Regions from separate parts of the Streptomyces sp. NPDC107575 genome, predicted to be linked through region 1. Evidence: riboswitches for the same ligand, from Rfam matches in the RefSeq annotation. Region 1 holds a riboswitch; each other region holds the start of a gene.
The links. Region 1 has a riboswitch for cobalamin ahead of ACZ7L4_RS16325 (prenyltransferase/squalene oxidase repeat-containing protein). Riboswitches for the same ligand answer to the same signal wherever they lie in the genome.
Positions count from the first base shown of each region.

Region 2: linked by a shared signal. The riboswitch ahead of nicT (Nickel transporter NicT) and the one ahead of ACZ7L4_RS16325 (prenyltransferase/squalene oxidase repeat-containing protein) in region 1 are both predicted to bind cobalamin.
Region 3: linked by a shared signal. The riboswitch ahead of nrdI (class Ib ribonucleoside-diphosphate reductase assembly flavoprotein NrdI) and the one ahead of ACZ7L4_RS16325 (prenyltransferase/squalene oxidase repeat-containing protein) in region 1 are both predicted to bind cobalamin.

Region 1 covers NZ_JBVKBG010000003.1:671,355-677,487, reverse strand. The annotation lists gene ACZ7L4_RS16335 (energy-coupling factor transporter transmembrane component T) at 1-509, opposite strand, end outside; gene ACZ7L4_RS16330 (SCO2322 family protein) at 513-1,187, opposite strand; gene ACZ7L4_RS16325 (prenyltransferase/squalene oxidase repeat-containing protein) at 1,184-2,398, opposite strand; adenosylcobalamin-variant (AdoCbl-variant) riboswitch at 2,502-2,577, opposite strand; gene ACZ7L4_RS16320 (flotillin family protein) at 2,672-3,835, opposite strand; gene ACZ7L4_RS16315 (hypothetical protein) at 3,850-4,095, opposite strand; gene ACZ7L4_RS16310 (MBL fold metallo-hydrolase) at 4,241-5,299, opposite strand; gene ACZ7L4_RS16305 (aldehyde dehydrogenase) at 5,478-6,133, shown strand, end outside.
Region 2 covers NZ_JBVKBG010000001.1:72,944-79,076, reverse strand. The annotation lists gene rho (transcription termination factor Rho) at 1-906, shown strand, start outside; gene ACZ7L4_RS00355 (GNAT family N-acetyltransferase) at 937-1,428, shown strand; gene ACZ7L4_RS00350 (inorganic diphosphatase) at 1,494-1,997, shown strand; cobalamin riboswitch at 2,001-2,216, shown strand; gene nicT (Nickel transporter NicT) at 2,248-3,366, shown strand; gene ACZ7L4_RS00340 (GTP-binding protein) at 3,535-5,532, shown strand; gene ACZ7L4_RS00335 (hypothetical protein) at 5,855-6,133, shown strand, end outside.
Region 3 covers NZ_JBVKBG010000002.1:1,318,235-1,324,367, forward strand. The annotation lists gene thiI (tRNA uracil 4-sulfurtransferase ThiI) at 1-374, opposite strand, end outside; gene nrdF (class 1b ribonucleoside-diphosphate reductase subunit beta) at 380-1,399, opposite strand; gene nrdE (class 1b ribonucleoside-diphosphate reductase subunit alpha) at 1,455-3,626, opposite strand; gene nrdI (class Ib ribonucleoside-diphosphate reductase assembly flavoprotein NrdI) at 3,623-4,066, opposite strand; cobalamin riboswitch at 4,237-4,460, opposite strand; gene ACZ7L4_RS12630 (hypothetical protein) at 4,531-4,857, opposite strand; gene metE (5-methyltetrahydropteroyltriglutamate--homocysteine S-methyltransferase) at 4,946-6,133, opposite strand, start outside.

The DNA of each region.
Region 1 (6,133 bases):
GCCACGACGACCGCGACCCCTGCCTCGTACAGCGCGCCGGGCAGCGACTTGAGCAGCCGGGACGGGGAGGCGAGCGCGTTCGCCGCGCCCACGCAGATGAGGAGGGTGGCCAGCTTCAGGCCGTCGTAGAGCGCGAAGACGAGGCCTTCGAGGGTGACCGGGCCGCCGATCCGGACCCCCTGCGCCCAGTCCGGCAGCGGCAGTTCGGGCAGCGTGAACAGGAGATGGGTGCCCGGGATCGCCGAGCCCAGCAGCGTCGCGAAGACCAGGCGGATGCCGAGCACGGCAAGCGCCAGCTTCACGAACGCCCCGTACGAACGCGCCCACGGCGCCTCGGTGCGGCGCGCCGCCACCACGTACCCGGCGACGCCGATCAGCAGCGCGAGCAGCAGCGGGTTCGTGGTGCGGGACGCGGCCGTGCCGAGGCCGAGCGCCCAGATCCACCAGGCGCCCGGGTGCAGCGAGTTGGAGCGGTGGGCCCGAGGGGCGCGGAGCTGGGAGGCGGCCATGCGTCAGCCGCGGCGGCGTCGGGCCTGCACGCCGGCCGCGACGCCGAGCACGACGACCACGGCGATGCCCGCGATGAGGCCGACGGAGGGGCCGCCGTCCGAACCGGAGTCCTTCGCGGCGGGCTGTTCCGTCTTGGACGCCTTGTCCGGGTCCTTCGACGAGGACACCTGCTCGCCGCAGCCCGCCTTCGGGTAGCCCGAGATCGCGCACAGCATCGCGCTGCTGTCGTAGCGCAGCGGCTTCGCGACGGCGGCGAGCGCGTCGGCGCTCGTCGCGTCCTCGGCGACCTGCGCGCACGCGGTGCGCGGCTTCGGCGGGGTCTCGCCGGACGGGGCGTCGGCCGCCGTGCCGGAGTCGATGACGAGCGCGACGCGCTTCTTGCCGTCCTTGGCGGGCGTATCGGCGCAGATGTCGCCGAAGGACGCCGCGCCGCGCGGCTGCTTCGCGTCCTTCGAGTCCGCGCTCACCGCGAACCGGAAGCCCTGCACGTCCCCGTCCTCCGGCTTGGCCTGCGAGGGGCCCGCCGTCGCGTACGTCCATGCGTTGTGGGAGTCCCGCTCCCAGAACGACCAGTACCGGTACCCGGCCGCCTGCGCGGGGGCGACGGTCAGGGCGAGCAGTGCGCCGAGCAGTGCGAGGACGAGCCCGCCGAGCCCGGCCGACCTGCGCGCGGTCACGGCTGCTGCTTCTTGCGGCCGCTGAGCAGGAAACCGGCGCCCACGGCGGCGATGAACATCACGCCGATGATCCACCAGTTGGCGCCACCGCCGTCGTCCTTCTTCTCGTCCGAGTCCGAGGCGGAGTCCGATGACTTGGTGGAGGCGGGCTCCGGGCCCGTCTTGTTGAGGGCGCTCACCAGGTCCGTCCCGCCGAAGTCGCGGGGGTCGTTGCCGGTGGCGTGCGCGGCGAAGATCAGCTCGGCGTAGGCGGCCGGGCCGGTCTGCGACGCCCAGCCCTTCGCGTTCTTCTCCAGCCAGGTGTACGAGTCCTTCGTGGCCTTGACGCCCTCGGCCGCGGCGACGGCGGTGACCGCGTCCGCGGTGTTGCCGTAGTCGGGCTGGTCGGTGGAGCCGGCCAGCTGGGACTTCAGGTAGAGGTGGGTGTCGAGCTGGTTCTGGAGGTAGACGGCGCCGTTGTGCGCCACGGCCTCGGCGTTCTTGCCGTCCTCGCAGGTGTACGCGTCCGGGGCCTTGCCCTTGCCGGGAGCGAAGCCGGTGCCGAGGGCGCCGAGCACACCGGCGGCGGTGGCGTCGGCGTTCGCGGCGAGCTCGCCCTTCTTGTCGGGCTGGTAGGCGAGCGCGCCGCCGTCCTTGCCCTTGGAGCAGGGGAGGGCGAGCGAGGCGAGGGCGTCGGCGCCGGTCCTGCCCTTGCCGGACTTGACCTCGGACGGCTTCTCGCCGGCCGCGGCGAGCGCGCCGAGCACGACGGACGTGGAGTTCGCGTCGCTGTCCATGCCGAGGTTGTAGCCCCAGCCGCCGTCGGCGTTCTGGTTCTTCTTCAGCAGGGCGACGCCCGAGGCGACCTCGCCGTCCCGGCCGCCGACCGCGGCGAGCGCCTGGACGGCGGCCGCGGTGGCGTTGCTGTCGATCTTGGTCTTGGAGTCGCAGGGCTTGGTGGGCTCGGCGCGGTACGCGGCGAAGCCGCCGTTCTCGCACTGCTGCCCGGCCAGCCAGTCGACGGCCTTCTTCGCGGGCTTCACGCCCACCGTGTCCTGCGCGACGAGCGCGAGCGACTGCCGCCAGACCCCGTCGTACGTGGGGTCGCCCTTGCCGTAGAGGCCCGAAGGGAGAGCCGTCTTCGGCGAGGGAGAGGCACTCGCGGCCTGCGCGCCCATGGCGCCGATCGCGACGGTCGCGGCGACGAGCGCGGCGCTGCGGCGAATGTTCATGGTGGGGCGGATGCCTCTCCCTGCGGGGAGCGGGGCGGCGCGGCACGCGGGGGCACCGGGCGGCTCCGGCTCCGTATTCCTCGACGGTCCTGAGCCGAGCAGGTACGTACGAGGCATTCCGGCTGTGACGGTTGCGGGTCAGCGCCGGATTTGCACCGGCTTCCCCTCGTACGTACGTACTGACGACGTCTTTACTGTACCCGGCGACGCCGTTGCGGCCGCGGGGCTCTGCCCCGGACCCCGCGCCTCAATCGCCGGCGGGGCTTGAATGACTCACCGGACGTCCACCGGGCCGTCGTCGTTGCCGCGCGGAGCGCCGACATAGCGCTCGATCGTCGAGCCGACGTCGTCGCCGCCCTCCCCGCCCAGGTTCTTGCGGACCGAGTCCAGGATGGTCAGGCCCTGGCCCACCAGGCCCGCCGCGATCTCGCCCAGGCCGTCCGCGCCGTTCAGAACGTTGACGTTCGCCCCGGCGAGGCCCGCCGAGGCCTCCTTCACGATCTGCGGGAGCTGGTCGATGAGCATGCGGTCGAGGGCGACCCGGTCGTACGACGCCGCCGCCTCGGCCTGGATCTTCATCCGCTCGGCCTCGGCGAGGGCCAGGACACGGATGCGCTCCGCGTCGGCCTGGGCCGGCTTGACGATCTCCGACACCAGCTGCTTCTCCCGCAACTCGGCCTGTTTCATGGCCAGTTCCGTCTGCGCCGCGAGGACCTCCTGCTGCGCGTGCGCGAGCGCGAGCGGGCCCGCCTGGTCGGCCTGCGCCTTGGCCCGGTCGACCTCGGCGTTGTACTCGGCCTGCACGACCGCGGTCTCCCGCGCGTACTCGGCCTGCTTGCGGGCCGCCGCCTGCTCGGCCTCCGCCGCGGCCTGCGTGGCCTGCGCCTGCGCGATCTGTGCCTGCCGCTGGATGGCGGCCTTGTGCGGGCGCGACATCGCCTCGATGTAACCGGTCTGGCCGTCGTCGATGGACTGGATCTGCAGCGAGTCGACGTGCAGGCCGATCTTCGCCATCTCCGCCTTCGACGTGTCGAGGACCTCCGTGGCGAGCTTCTGCCGCTCGGTCACGATCTCCTCGACCGTCATCGAGCCGATGATCGAGCGCAGGTGACCGGCGAAGATGCGCCCCGTGAGGACCGACATCTGGTCCTGGTCGGAGAGGAAGCGCTGACCGGCGTTGACGATCGACTCATGGTCGTTGCCGACCTTGAAGGCGATGACCGCGCGGACGGTCAGGGCGATGCCCTGCCGGGTCACGCACTTCTCGACGACCTCCGACTCGCTCATCGCGAGCGACAGGAAGCGGGTCTTGCGGAACACGGGGAGCACGAACTTCCCGTGCCCGGTGACGACGCGGAACGGCGCTCCCCCAAGTCCCCGCCTGCCGCCCGAGATCAGCATCGCCTCGTCGGGTGCGGGAACGCGATATCCGAACATGCCTGTACGTCTCCTTAGCGGGCGTCGCCCTCGCCACCGGAGAGAAGTGGGTCGGACCAGGCCATGACCACGACCTGCCGGCTCCCGCGGGACTCGATCACGAGCACGGTGGCGCCCCGCTCCAGGGGCTCGTCCGAGTACGCCAGAAAGGTCTCGGTTCCGCCCCTGACCTGCACCAACACCTCGCCCGGACCGCCGGCTCCACGCGTGCCGATGACCAGCTTCCCCGTTCGGCCGACCACTGCCTCGTCCGGCGTCATCGGCGGGCGCCCCCTTGTCGTTCCAGCTCGTGAGAGCCCTTGGGGGCCGAAGATACGCCTCTGCGGGCGCACCTTCGATGAAGGCACGGCAAAGATCCGCCGCACCGGGGTTGCGGTCGCGGGGCTCTGCCCCGGGCCCCGCGCCTCAATCGCCGGCGGGGCTTGAGCGGTACGTCACCGGGTCCGTGTCCGGGACCTGTTCCACCCGGCCCGACTTCTGGAGGCGGCGCAGGTGGGCCTCTGCCTCCGACACCGCGATCGTCCTTGACCCGTACGGGATTTGGGACCACGGGCGGTTCCACTCCATGCGTTCGGCGAGCTGCCACGGGGTGAGGGGCGTGGCGAGGAGGGTGAGCAGGCCGGTGAGGCGTTCCTCGTGGTGGTCGAGCAACTCCCGTACGCGGGCCGGGGCGTCGGTGAACGTGTGCTGGTGCGCCGGGAGGACCTCCGCCGGGTCGAGCCGCCCCACCCGTTCGAGCGAGTCGAGGTAGTCGCCGAGCGGGTCCGTGACGGTGGCGTCGTCCGGGTCCTCGTACAGGCCGATGTGCGGGGTGATGCCGGGCAGCATGTGGTCGCCAGAGAAGAGGCGGCCGTTGCCCGCGCGGCCCGAGGGGTGGTCCTCCTCCAGGTGCAGGCACACGTGCCCGGGGGTGTGGCCCGGCGTCCAGATCGCGCGCAGCCTGCGGCCCGGCAGGTCGAGGAGGTCGCCGGGGGTGATGGTGCGGTCCGGCAACGCGGGGGCGAAGCCGGGCAGTTCGCGCGGCTTGCCGGAGTCGCGGGCCGCGATCAGGGGAGCGATGTGCTCCTCGGGCGCACCGGCCGCGACCAGCTTCGCCACCATGAACGCGTACCAGCGCGCCGGCTTGTTCTCCCGGGTGCGCCGGACCACCGCCGTGTCCGCCTCGTGCATCGCGATCCAGGCGCCGGACGCCTCCCGCACCTTCGCCGACAGGCCGTGGTGGTCCGGGTGGTGGTGGGTGATGAGGACGCCGGTGAGGTCCTCGACGCGCGTGCCGCAGGCGGCCAGGCCCGTCGTCAGCGCGTCCCAGGACGTCGGGTCGTCCCAGCCCGTGTCGATGAGGACCGGGCCCGCGTCGGTGTCGACCAGGTAGACGAGGGTGTAGCCGAGCGGGTTGTCGGGGATCGGCACACGGATGCTGTGCACACCCCCGCTGTGGTCGGTCACCTGCGTCGCCTCTGCCATCGGACACCCTCCGCCGCTCCAGCCGAACTGCCGCCACTGTACGGGAACTTGTAGAACTCGTTTCAATGGTCGCCCGAGCACACGACTTTCGGGGTGCGTACCACCCTTCCGGATCGCAACTAGAACTGGTATCAGTTCTGAAACACCGTCAGAAATGTCGTGCGTGAGGATGCCAGCCATGACCGAGCTCGCGGAATACGGACAGCTGTTCATAGGCGGGGAGTTGACCGACCCGCTCGGCAGGGAGGTCATCGAGGTCGTCTCGCCGCACACCGGCGAGGTCTTCGGCCGGGTGCCGCACGCCGCGCCCGCCGATGTCGACCGGGCCGTCGCCGTCGCCCGCCGCGCCTTCGAGGAGGGCCCCTGGCCGCGGATGAGCCTCGACGAGCGCATCGAGGTCATCACGAAGATCAAGGACGCGTTCGCGGTGCGGCACGAGGAGATCGCCCGCGTCATCAGCAGCGAGAACGGCACCCCGTACACCTCGGGCGTCATGGTGCAGGCGCTCGCCGCGATGATGGTCTGGGACTCCGCGATCAACGTCGCCCGCAACTTCACGTACGAGGAGACCCGCGACGGCGCCCTCGGCAAGCTCCTCGTGCGGCGCGAGCCGGTGGGCGTGGTCGCGGCGATCGTCCCGTGGAACGTCCCGCAGTTCACCGCCGCCGCGAAGCTCGCGCCCGCGCTGCTCGCGGGCAACCCGGTGATCCTCAAGACCTCGCCGGAGACGCCGCTCGACGCGTATCTGCTCGCCGAGATAGCCACCGAGGCCGGTCTTCCGGAGGGCGTGCTCTCCATCCTCCCCGCCGACCGCGAGGTCAGCGAGTACCTCGT
Region 2 (6,133 bases), on a different contig from region 1:
GGCGGCGCCCCCGCCGACGCGAGCCGCGCCCGCCCGCGCTTCGCCGACCTCACCCCGCTCCACCCCAGCGAGCGCTTCCGCCTTGAGTACCCGGCCGCCGGGCTCGCCGGACGCGTCGTCGACCTGTTCACGCCCGTCGGCAAGGGGCAGCGCGGCCTGATCGTCGCGCCGCCGAAGACCGGCAAGACGGTACTGCTGCAGCAGCTCGCCGCGGCGTTCGCCGCGAACCACCCCGAGGTCCATCTCATGGTGGTGCTCGTCGACGAGCGCCCCGAGGAGGTCACCGACATGCGGCGATCCGTGCGCGGCGAGGTGTACGCCTCGACGTTCGACCGTCCGGCGAAGGCCCACATCGCGCTCGCCGAACTCGCCGTGGAGCGTGCCAAGCGCCTCACCGAGCAGGGCCGCGACGTGGTGATCCTCCTCGACTCCCTCACCCGGCTGTGCCGGGCGCACAACAACGCGGCCTCGACCAGCGGCCGCACCCTGTCCGGCGGTGTGGACGCCGCGGCCCTGCACGGACCGAAGCGGTTCTTCGGCGCGGCCCGCGACGCCGAGGAGGCCGGCTCGCTGACCATCCTCGCCACCGCCCTCGTCGACACCGGCTCCCGCGCCGACGACTACTACTTCGAGGAACTGAAGAGCACCGGCAACATGGAGCTGCGCCTCGACCGCGTCCTCGCGCAGCGCCGCGTCCACCCCGCCGTCGAGCTCACCCCCTCCGGCACCCGCCGCGAGGAACTCCTGCTGCCCGCCGCCGAGTTGAGCGTCGTGCGCGGACTGCGGCGCGCCCTGCAGAGCCGGGACCCGGCCGCCTCCTACGAGGCCCTGCTCGACAAGCTGCGCCAGACCCCGGACAACGCCGCGTTCCTGCGCCAGGCGCACTCCACGGTGCCCACGGCCTGACCCCGCCCCCGAGTGCGTAATACTCGACACATGAACGCGAGCATTACGCGCCGTGGCGGGCCCCCGGCCGTCACCGTCCGGCGGGCCACCGCCCGGGACGCCCGGCGCCTCACCCGCCTCGTGCGCGGCTCCAGCGCCTACCGGGACCCGTACGCCTCCATGGTCGCGGGCTACCGGGTGGGCCCCGACTACATCGAGGCGCACCACGTGTACGTCGCCGTGGACCAGGCCGACGAGCGGGTGCTCGGCTTCTACGCGCTGCTCGCCGAGCCCCCGGAGCTGGACCTGATGTTCGTCGCCGACGAGGCGCAGGGCCGGGGCATCGGGCGGCTGCTCGTCGACCACATGCGTACGCAGGCGCGGGCCGCGGGCCTCGACCACGTCCGCGTCGTCGCGCACCCGCCCGCCGAGGGCTTCTACCGCGGCATGGGCGCGCGCCGCACCGGCACGGTGCCCGCGCGCCCGCCGGCCGTCGCCTGGGACCGGCCCGAACTCGAATTCCCCATTCCCCCGGCCGCCTGAGGGGTTCCGCCCTCGCCCGGTACGGCGCACACTCGGGGGCGTCGGAATGCGGCAAGGAGGCCACATTGGGCAGCAGTCAGGCACGCGCCGAGGCGTTCGACGTGATCGTGGAGATCCCGCAGGGATCCCGGAACAAATACGAGATGGACCACGATCTCGGCCGGATCCGGCTCGACCGGATGCTGTTCACGTCGACGCAGTACCCCGCGGACTACGGCTACATCGAGGGCACGCTCGGCGGCGACGGCGACCCGCTGGACGCGCTCGTCCTGACCGGCGACGCGACGTTCCCCGGCTGCGCCATCGAGTGCCGGGCGATCGGCATGTTCGTGATGAGCGACGAGAAGGGCCCGGACGAGAAGGTCCTGTGCGTCCCCGCGCACGACCCGCGGCACGACGCGACCCGGGACATCGAGGACATCCCCGAGTTCGACCGCCTGGAGATCACCCACTTCTTCGAGGTCTACAAGGATCTCGAACCGGGCAAGTCGGTCGACGGTTCCCACTGGGAGGGCCGGGAGAAGGCCTACGAGGAGATCCGCCGGGCCCGCGAGCGCGCTTCCGGGTAGGTGTTAGGTTGGTCGGGCCGTGGTGCTCGGGAAGACCGGTGACGGCCCCTCAGGGGCCCATTCCGGAGCGGCCCTCGCCACTGTGATCGGGTTTCGGACAGCGACGTCCGGAGCGCGCCGTTCCACCCTGTGCGCCACTGGCGGCCGTCGGCCGCTGGGAAGGCCGGAGCGGCGGGCACGCCCGTAAGCCAGGAGACCGGCCGCGGCATCTCACGAAGTGATCCACGAGGTGCTGGAGCGTGATCGACGCATGACCCTGCCCGGGAACTCCCCGACCCCTGCCCTGAACACCCCCTCCCCTGCCTTCCGCTGGCGCCGCGAGGACACGCTGCGCACGGCCGGACTGATCGCGGTGATCGCCGCGCTGCACGTCGTCGCGTTCGGCGTGCTCTTCCTGCTCGTCGTCCCCGAGCACTACGAAGTCGGCAACAAGGCCTTCGGCATCGGCCTCGGCATCACGGCGTACACGCTCGGCATGCGGCACGCCTTCGACGCCGACCACATCGCCGCCATCGACAACACCACCCGCAAGCTGATGGCGGACGGCAAGCGGCCCGTCTCGGTCGGCTTCTGGTTCGCGCTCGGCCACTCCAGCGTGGTGGTGGCCATGGCGGCGCTCGTCGCCGGCGGCGCTGCGCTCGCCGGCACCCTCATGAACGACAACTCGCCCACCCACCAGGTGCTCGGCGTCGTCGGCACGACCGTCTCCGGTACGTTCCTGTACCTCATCGCGGCGCTCAACCTCGTTGCCCTGATGGGCATTCTGAAGGTCTTCAAGGCGATGCGCGCGGGCTCGTACGACGAGCGGCGGCTCGAGGAGCACCTGGACTCGCGCGGGTTCATGAACCGGATCCTCGGCCGCTTCACCAGGTCCATCACCCGGCCAGGACAGATGTTCCCGCTGGGCTTCCTCTTCGGCCTCGGCTTCGACACCGCGACCGAGGTGACACTGATGGTGATGGCGGGCAGCGGAGCCGCCGCCGGCCTGCCCTGGTACGCGATCCTGTGCCTGCCGCTGCTGTTCGCCGCGGGCATGAGCCTGTTCGACACGCTCGACGGCACGTTCATGAACTTCGCCTACCAGTGGGCGTTCTCCAACCCGGTGCGCAAGGTGTTCTACAACCTCACCATCACCGGTCTGTCGATCGCGGTCGCGTTCTTCATCGGGACCATCGAACTCGTGGGCGTGCTGCACGACAAGCTCGACCTGAGCGACGCGGTGACCGGGTGGATCGCCGGGCTCGACCTCGACAACGTCGGGTACGTGATCGTGGGCCTGTTCGTGGTCGTGTGGGCGGCGGCGATCGCCTACTGGCGGCTCGCGCGGGTCGAGCAGCGGTGGTCGGCGCGGGTGGCCGACGCCGGATAAATCGGTTGCCGGGGTGCGCGGCACACTGCTGCACTGATCCCTGTGCGGCAACTGCCGCGCATCCCGAGCGTGAGGACCGATCCATGCGCACTGCAGTCCAGCTCCTTCCGAGGGCCACCGCGGATTCCGCCGCCGTGGCATTCCCTTCCCTCAAGGACTCGACTGCCAGTGGCATTGCTGAATCTTGGAATTCTCGCGCACGTCGACGCCGGTAAGACCAGCCTGACCGAGCGGCTCCTGCACACGGCCGGGGTGATCGACGAACTCGGCCGCGTCGACGAAGGGAGCACCCGCACCGACTCCCTCGACCTGGAGCGCCGGCGCGGCATCACCATCAAGTCGGCCGTGGTGTCGTTCCCGGTCGACGGCACGGACATGAACCTCGTGGACACGCCGGGCCACCCCGACTTCATCGCCGAGGTCGAGCGCGTGCTCGGCGTGCTCGACGGGGCGGTGCTCGTCGTCTCGGCCGTGGAGGGCGTACAGGCGCAGACCCGCGTCCTGATGCGCACCCTGCGCCGACTGCGCATCCCCACCGTGGTGTTCGTGAACAAGGTCGACCGCGGCGGCGCCCGCGAGGCCGCGCTCCTCGACGACCTGCGGCACAAGCTCGCGCCCGCGATGATCCCGATGAACACGGTGGCGCACGGCCTCGGCGGCCGGGACGCGCACTGCGTCCCCTACGCCCCCGACGACACGGCCCATCGCGCCCGCCTGGTCGACGTGCTCTCGGCCCGTGACGACGCGCTCCTGGAGGCGTACGTCAAGGACGAGGAGTCGGTCACGTACGGCCGGCTGCGCGACGTGCTCGCCGAACAGACGGCGCGCGCCGAGGCGCATCCGGTGTACTTCGGCTCCGCGATGACGGGCACGGGGATCGACGCGCTCATGGACGGCATCGCACGAATGCTCCCGACGGCCGACGAGCGGCCCCAACTGCCGCTGTCCGCCCGCGTGTTCAAGGTGGATCGTGGCCCGGCCGGCGAGAAGATCGCGTACGCCCGCGTGTTCACGGGGACGCTGCGGGTGCGCGAGCGGCTCGCGCTGCCCGGCGGCGGGGAGGACCGGGTCACGGCGGTGCGCGTCTTCGCGGACGGCGTGGACACACCCCGTACGGAGGCGGGCCCCGGGCAGGTGGCACGCCTGTGGGGACTCGGCGGCGTACGCGTCGGGGACGACCTCGGCGAGCCCCAGGTCCCCGTCAAGGAGCACCACTTCGCGCCGCCGACCCTGGAGACGGTCGTCGACCCCGACCGGCCGGGGCGGCGCGGCGCGCTGCTCGCCGCGCTCACCCAGCTCGCCGAGCAGGACCCGCTGATCGGGCTTCGGCAGGACGACATCCGTCAGGAGATCTTCCTGTCACTCTACGGCGAGGTGCAGAAGGAGGTCGTACAGGCCACGCTCGCCGAGGAGTTCGGGCTCGACGTGACGTTCCGGGAGTCGACGCCGCTGTGCGTCGAGCGGCCGACGGGCTCCGGCGCGGCGGCCGAGGCGATGAAGGACGAGGGCAACCCGTTCCTGGCCACCATCGGCCTGCGGGTCGACCCGGCGCCGGTCGGCTCGGGCGTCGCGTTCCGGCTCGGCATCGAGCTCGGCTCCCTCCCCCTGGCCTTCATCAAGGCCGTCGAGGAGACCGTGCACAGGACGCTGCGCCAGGGACTGCTCGGCTGGCAGGTCACCGACTGCACGGTGACTCTTGCGCGCTCCGGCTACGCCCCGCGGCAGAGCCACGCGCACGCGATCTTCGACAAGTCGATGTCGAGCACCGGGGCGGACTTCCGCGGCCTGACCCCGCTGGTCCTGATGAGCGCCCTCAAGCGCGCGGGCACGGCGGTGTGCGAACCGATGCACCGCTTCCGCCTCGACATCCCGGCCGATCTGTACGGGGCGGTGCTGCCGGTGCTCACCCGGCTGCGGGCGGTGCCGACGGGACAGCACACGGACGGCGGGCCGTGGACCACGGTCGAAGGACTGATCCCCGCCGCCCGGGTGCGCGCCCTGGAGCAGCAACTGCCCTCCCTCACCCGGGGCGAGGGCGTCCTGGAGGCCGCCTTCGACCACTACGCCCCGGTCCACGAGGACGCGCCGCGCCGCTCCCGCACGGACCACGACCCGCTGCACCGCAAGGAGTACCTGCTGCGGGTGGTGCGACGGGCGGGCTGTTGAATCCGGGCCGTTCGGCCCACCACGAGGGCCCCTTGGCCCCGTCCGTCATGGGGCCGCGCACTGAGATGCTGCGGTATCGAGCCTCCCGTGCCCTCGCCCTCCCGCCGCGGCGCACGGTCGAGGCCGAGGCCGGGCCCGCTGTTCGCAGAAGGGGGAGCCGCGAATGGCGGGCCCGGCCATGCCCGGGCCCGTCCGACGGGCCACCCCGACTTCGCACACCTGTCCGGCGCGCCGCTGTGGCAACTCGCGCGCAAAACGGCCCAATCGGAGCGATAAAGTGGCTCGTCAACCCGCACGTGCCAGATCACTCAGGAGTGCCTACGTGTCCGTAGCCATCGACTCGTCCGACGCCGCTGTCCAGTCCGGCGCCGAGGCCACCGCGGAGCCCGTGCCCGCGCCGGCCGTCGCCCCGGACGGCGCCGTCGCCGTGCCCGCGAACGAGGAGACGGCCGAGCCCGGGGACACCGCGAATACGTGGACCCCGCCGACCACCGACGCCGCCTCGGCGGATGCCGACAGCGCGTCCGACAGCTTCTGGACGCCGCCCACAGAGGTCCCCTTCGCGGAGAGCTCCGAGGCCGACGACGACCCCGCCCCCGGC
Region 3 (6,133 bases), on a different contig from region 1:
GCGAAGTCACGGACGCCCCTGGTGGCCGCCAGTTCCGTCAGCGCCTCGACACCGGCCCGCGTCACCGCGTCCAGAATGCTGGGGACGCGCACCCCGGGCTCGATGACGTTGAACCCGACGACCCGCCGGGCACGCTCCACGAGTGCGTCGATGGGCACCCGGCCGTCGCTGCCCAGAACCGTGACGTTCTGGGCGGGCTTGATCCAGGTGGACCCGCCGACGTCGCGCAGCGCGACCCGCAGGTTGTCGTGCAGCCGCTCCACGAAGCGGTCGCGGTTGCGCCCCTTGAGGAAGACCTCGCCGTGCTTGAGCAGCACGCACGGGCCGAAGGGCGCGGTGGCCCGCTGGGCGGGCACGTGGGGAGTCGTGGACATGAGTCTCAGAAGTCCCAGTCGTCGTCGTCCGTGTCCTCGGCCTTGCCCATGACGTACGACGAACCGGACCCGGAGAAGAAGTCGTGGTTCTCGTCCGCGGCGGGGGACAGGGCGGCGAGGATCTCGGGGTTGACCTCGGTCTCGTCCGCGCCGAAGCGCGCCGGGTAACCGAGGTTCATCAGCGCCTTGTTGGCGTTGTAGCGCACGAACACCGCGACGTCGTCCATGAGGCCGAGCGGCTCGTACAGCTCGCCCGAGTAGCGCAGCTCCAATTCGTAGAGTTCGTCGAGGAGTTCGAGCGTGAAGACGCGCATGGCCTCCTGCTCCGCAGGGGTCCGCTTCTCCAGGCCGCGCTGGTACTTGTAGCCCGAGTAGTAGCCGTGCACCGCCTTGTCGCGCAGGATCAGGCGGATCATGTCGGCGGTATTGGTCAGCAGCGCGTGCGTGGAGAAGTGCAGCGGCAGGTAGAAACCCGCGTACAGCAGAAGTGACGACAGCAGGGTCGAGGCGACCTTCCGCTTGAGGGGGTCGTCGCCGTAGTAGTGCTGCAGGACGGCCTTGCAGCGCTGCTGGAGGATGTCGTTGCCGACCGCCCATTCGTAGGCGTCGTCGATCTCCGGGGTGGTGGAGAGCGTGGAGAACACCGACGAGTAGCTGCGGGCGTGCACCGCCTGCATGAAGGCGATGTTGGTGTACACCGCCTCCTCGTGCTCGGTCCGCGCGTCCTGGATCTGTACGATCTCGCCGACCGTGGCCTGCACGGTGTCCAGCATGGTCAGACCGGTGAACACCCGCATGGTGAGGGTGCGTTCCTCGGCGCTGAGCCGCTGCTGCCAGGCGGTGATGTCGTTGGACAGCGGCACCTTCTCGGGGAGCCAGAAGTTCGAGGTCAGCCGGTTCCACACCTCCAGGTCCTTCTCGTCGGTGACCCGGTTCCAGTTGACGGGGCGCAGCCGGGCGGCCGGGTCGTGACGGTAGGAGGGAGGCGTGACCGACAGCTCGGTCAGGGAGGGGAGGGTGGTCATGATCGTGCCTTCGCAGCGTCGTTCTGAGGGCGGGCAGGGGCGGGGCGGGCGGTCGTCACAGCGTGCAGGCCAGGCAGTTCTCGATCTCGGTGCCTTCCAGCGCCTCCTGCCGCAGCCGGATGTAGTAGAGCGTCTTGATGCCCTTGCGCCAGGCCTGGATCTGGGCCTTGTTCAGGTCGCGGGTGGTGGCCGTGTCCCGGAAGAAGAGGGTGCAGCTCAAGCCCTGGTCGACGTGCTGAGTGGCGGCCGCGTACGTGTCGATGATCTTCTCGTAGCCGATCTCGTACGCGTCCTCGAAGTACTCCAGGTTGTCGTTGTCCATGCCGGGCGCCGGATAGTAGACGCGGCCGAGCTTGCCCTCCTTGCGGATCTCCACCTTGGAGGCGATCGGGTGGATGGACGCCGTGGAGTCGTTGATGTAACTGATCGAACCGGTCGGCGGCACCGCCTGGAGGTACTGGTTGTAGATGCCGTGCTCCTGGACCGAACGCTTCAGCTCACGCCAGTCGTCCTGCGTGGGCAGGGTGATGCCCGAGTCGGCGAACAGGGCGCGCACTCGATCGGCGGCCGGCTCCCATACCCGGTCGGTGTACGTGTCGAAGTAGGAGCCGTCCGCGTACCGCGTGGTCTCGAACCCGTCGAAGGCCGTGCCGCGCTCGGCGGCGAGCTGGTTGGAGGCGCGCAGGGCGTGGAAGGCGACGGCGTAGAAGTACATGTTCGTGAAGTCGACGCCCTCCTCACTGCCGTAGTGGATGCGCTGCGCGGCGAGGTAGCCGTGCAGGTTCATCTGGCCGAGGCCGATGGCGTGCGAGCGGTCGTTGCCGTGCGCCACCGACGGCACCGCGTCGATGTTCGACTGGTCGGAGACCGACGTCAGACCGCGCACGGCCGCTTCGACGGTCGCTCCGAAGTCCGGTGAGGCCATCGCGGTGGCGATGTTCATCGAGCCCAGGTTGCAGGAGATGTCCTTGCCGACGGTCTCGTAGCCGAGCGACGTGTCGTATGTGCTGGGCGTGTTGACCTGGAGGATCTCCGAGCACAGGTTGGACATGTTGATCCAGCCGGGGATCGGGTTGGACCGGTTCACCGTGTCCTCGAACAGCAGGTACGGGTAGCCGGACTCGAACTGCAGCTCTGCGATGGTCTTGAAGAACTCGCGGGCGCTCAGCGTCGTCCTGCGGATGTTCGGGTTGGCGACGAGGTCGTCGTAGTGCTCGCTGACCGACAGGTCCGACAGCGGCTTGCCGTACTCGCGCTCCACGTCGTACGGCGAGAACAGGTGCATGTCCTCGTTGCGCTTGGCGAGTTCGAAGGTGATGTCCGGGACGACGACGCCGAGCGAGAGCGTCTTGATGCGGATCTTCTCGTCCGCGTTCTCCCGCTTGGTGTCCAGGAACCGCATGATGTCCGGGTGGTGCGCGTGCAGATACACCGCGCCCGCGCCCTGTCGCGCGCCGAGCTGGTTGGCATAACTGAACGAGTCCTCAAGGAGCTTCATCACGGGGACGACACCGGACGACTGGTTCTCGATCTTCTTGATCGGGGCGCCCTGCTCGCGCAGGTTCGTCAGGAGAAGGGCAACTCCACCGCCGCGCTTGGACAGTTGGAGCGCGGAGTTGATACCGTGGCCGATCGACTCCAGGTTGTCCTCGACGCGCAGCAGGAAGCAGGAGACCAGCTCGCCGCGCTGGGCCTTCCCGGCGTTGAGGAAGGTGGGCGTGGCCGGCTGGAAGCGGCCCGTCATCATCTCGTCGACGAGCCGGGAGGCCAACTCGCCGTCGCCCGCGCCCAGATACAGGGCGGTCGCGACGACACGGTCCTCGTACCGCTCCAGATAGCGGGTGCCGTCGAAGGTCTTCAGCGTGTACGACGTGTAGTACTTGAAGGCGCCGAGGAACGTGCGGAAGCGGTGTTCGTGCGCGTACGCCTGCCGGTACAGGTCCTCGACGACGTCCCAGTCGTAACGCCGGATCGGTTCCGCCTCGTAGTAGTCGTTCTCGACGAGGTAGTCGATCTTCTCCTTCAGGCTCGGGAACGTGAGCGTGTTCGGGTTGACGTGCTGGAGGAAGTACTGGCGGACGGCCTCGCGGTCCTTGTCGAACTGGATACGTCCGTCGCAGTCGTACATGTTCAGCATCGCGTTGAGCGTGTGGTAGTCCTTGCGCGTGCCGACCGACTCGCGCTGGGACGCGGCGGGGACCGGCACGGTCGTGGTGGAAGTGCTCACGCCGTCTGCCCCACCAGCTCCGGTCGCCTCGTTGACGACAGTCGTGTCCAAAACTTCTCCAGCCCCTCTCGTACGGCACGGACGTCGCGCTCCGTGCCCAGCAGTTCGAATCGGTACAGCTCGGGGACCTTGCACTTCGCCGAGATGACGCGCCCGGCGAGGCAGTAGTCGGCACCGAAGTTGGTGTTGCCCGAGGCGATCACGCCGCGCAGCAGGGCGCGGTTGGCCTCGATGTTCAGGAAGCGGATCACCTGTTTGGGCACCGCGCCCGCGCGCTCGCCGCCGCCGTAGGTCGGCACGATCAGCACGTACGGCTCGGTGACGGTCGGCATGCCCTCGCGATGGGGGCGCAGGGGGATCCGCGTCGCGGGCAGGTCAAGACGCTCCACGAAGCGCTTGGTGTTCTCCGAGACGCTGGAGAAATACACGAGACCACTCACGGTCTCTCGCCTCCCTCTCCTCGTTCCCGTGTCGTTCTCGATCGAGGACGGGAAGGAAGGCGGGCGGGTGCGGCGGAAAGGGGGACACGCGGGTACGAAGTACCTCTGCCCCGGTCCGAGCCACAGCCACGCGGCCCTCCCTCGGGGCCTCGAAGCGCGCGCACCACGGTCCGGTGCGCGCGCCGGTGGCAGGTCTTCGGACTTGCGGGCACATCCTCCGGACGACGGAGGACACCTACTGGCCGTCGCTTCCCGGGCCCGGATTCACCCGGCCCAGTGCGTATGACGGCGGTCGTTCCCGCTCACCGCTGCGGGGCAGTCCCGGTCTTTCACCGGGTTCCCTCTTGCCTCACCAGACCGTCAAGCCCGGTGAACCACCAGCGAGAGCAACACTACATCTAGGTTTCCTGGATTTCAGTTAGGCCAGATGTTGTGTCGCACACAAAAGTTAGGTGAACCTAACTTCAAGGGGTGTGTGGGCGGGGCCGACCGCCCCGTGCCCCCTTGGCTTCGGTGAGTGCGCGTGCGTGCCGGATGTGGTTCTGGAGCTCCGCGGTGAAGGCGCCGGTATCGGGTATTGCCCGGTCGGTGCCGGGCGATGTCTCTTCCTGTGCCGCATCGAGCCGTTCCAGAAAGTCGGCCACATCGCTGAGTGCTCTCCGCAGTGACTGCATACGCGCTCCCTGGGCCCCCAGCTGCCTGCGCAGGGCGAGGAGGGACTCGTACTGCTTGACCGGTACGGCGATCATGGGTTTTCCGTTGACGACTACGGTCGTCGGCTCTTGCTTCACGACTGTCCCCCTGCTTCGTGAAAAAGCGCTCGGGTGCAGCGGTGGGGGCGCCGGCGCTCCGCGCGGCCGGCACCCCCACCGCGATGCGTCAGGCCGGGTCGAGGTCCGCTCGCACGGTGCGTGCGGCGGACACCAGGTTTTCCAGGGAGGCGCGGGTCTCGGGCCAGCCGCGGGTCTTCAGGCCGCAGTCCGGGTTGACCCACAGCCGCTCGGCGGGAATGGCCTCAAGTCCCGTACGCAGCAGGATGGATACCTCCTCGGCATTCGGGATGCGGGGGGAGTGGATGTCGTAGACGCCGGGACCCGCCTCGCGCGGGTAGCCGTGCTCGGCCAGTTCGCGGGCGACCTGCATGTGCGAGCGGGCGGCCTCCAGGCTGATGACATCGGCGTCGAGATCGTCGATGGCCTGGACGATGTCGCCGAACTCGGCGTAGCACATGTGCGTGTGGATCTGCGTCTCCGGCCGCACCCCCGCCGTCGACAGCCGGAACGCCTCGGTCGCCCACTCCAGGTACGCGGCGTGGTCGGCGGCGCGCAGCGGCAGGGTCTCGCGCAGGGCCGGCTCGTCGACCTGGACGATCGAAGTGCCGTTCGCCTCAAGGTCGCCCACCTCGTCGCGCAGGGCGAGGGCGACCTGGCGTGCCGTGTCGCCGAGCGGCTGGTCGTCGCGGACGAAGGACCACGCGAGCATGGTGACCGGGCCGGTGAGCATGCCCTTGACGGGCCGGTCCGACAGCGACTGCGCGTACGAGGTCCAGCGCACCGTCATCGGTGCGGGGCGGGAGATGTCGCCGGCGAGGACCGGCGGGCGGACGTAGCGGGTGCCGTAGGACTGCACCCATCCGTGCTGCGTGGCCAGGTAGCCGGTCAGCTGTTCGGCGAAGTACTGCACCATGTCGTTGCGCTCGGGCTCGCCGTGCACGAGGACGTCGATCCCGGTCTTCTCCTGGAAGGAGATGACGTCGCGGATCTCGTTCTTGATGCGCTCCTCGTAGCCGGCCGTGTCGATGTGGCCGGTGCGCAGGTCGGCCCGGGCGGTGCGCAGTTCGGTCGTCTGCGGGAACGAGCCGATGGTCGTGGTCGGCAGCAGCGGAAGGCCCAGGTGGGCGCGTTGGGCCGCCGCCCGCTCCGGGTACGCCTGGGCGCGACGGGTGTCGGACTCCGTGACGGCGGCGGCACGGGCGCGCACCGCCGGGTCGCGGGTGATCGGCGACGTGGCGCGGGAGGACAGCGCGGCCCGGTTGACCGCCAGCTCGGCGGTGATCGCGTCCGTACC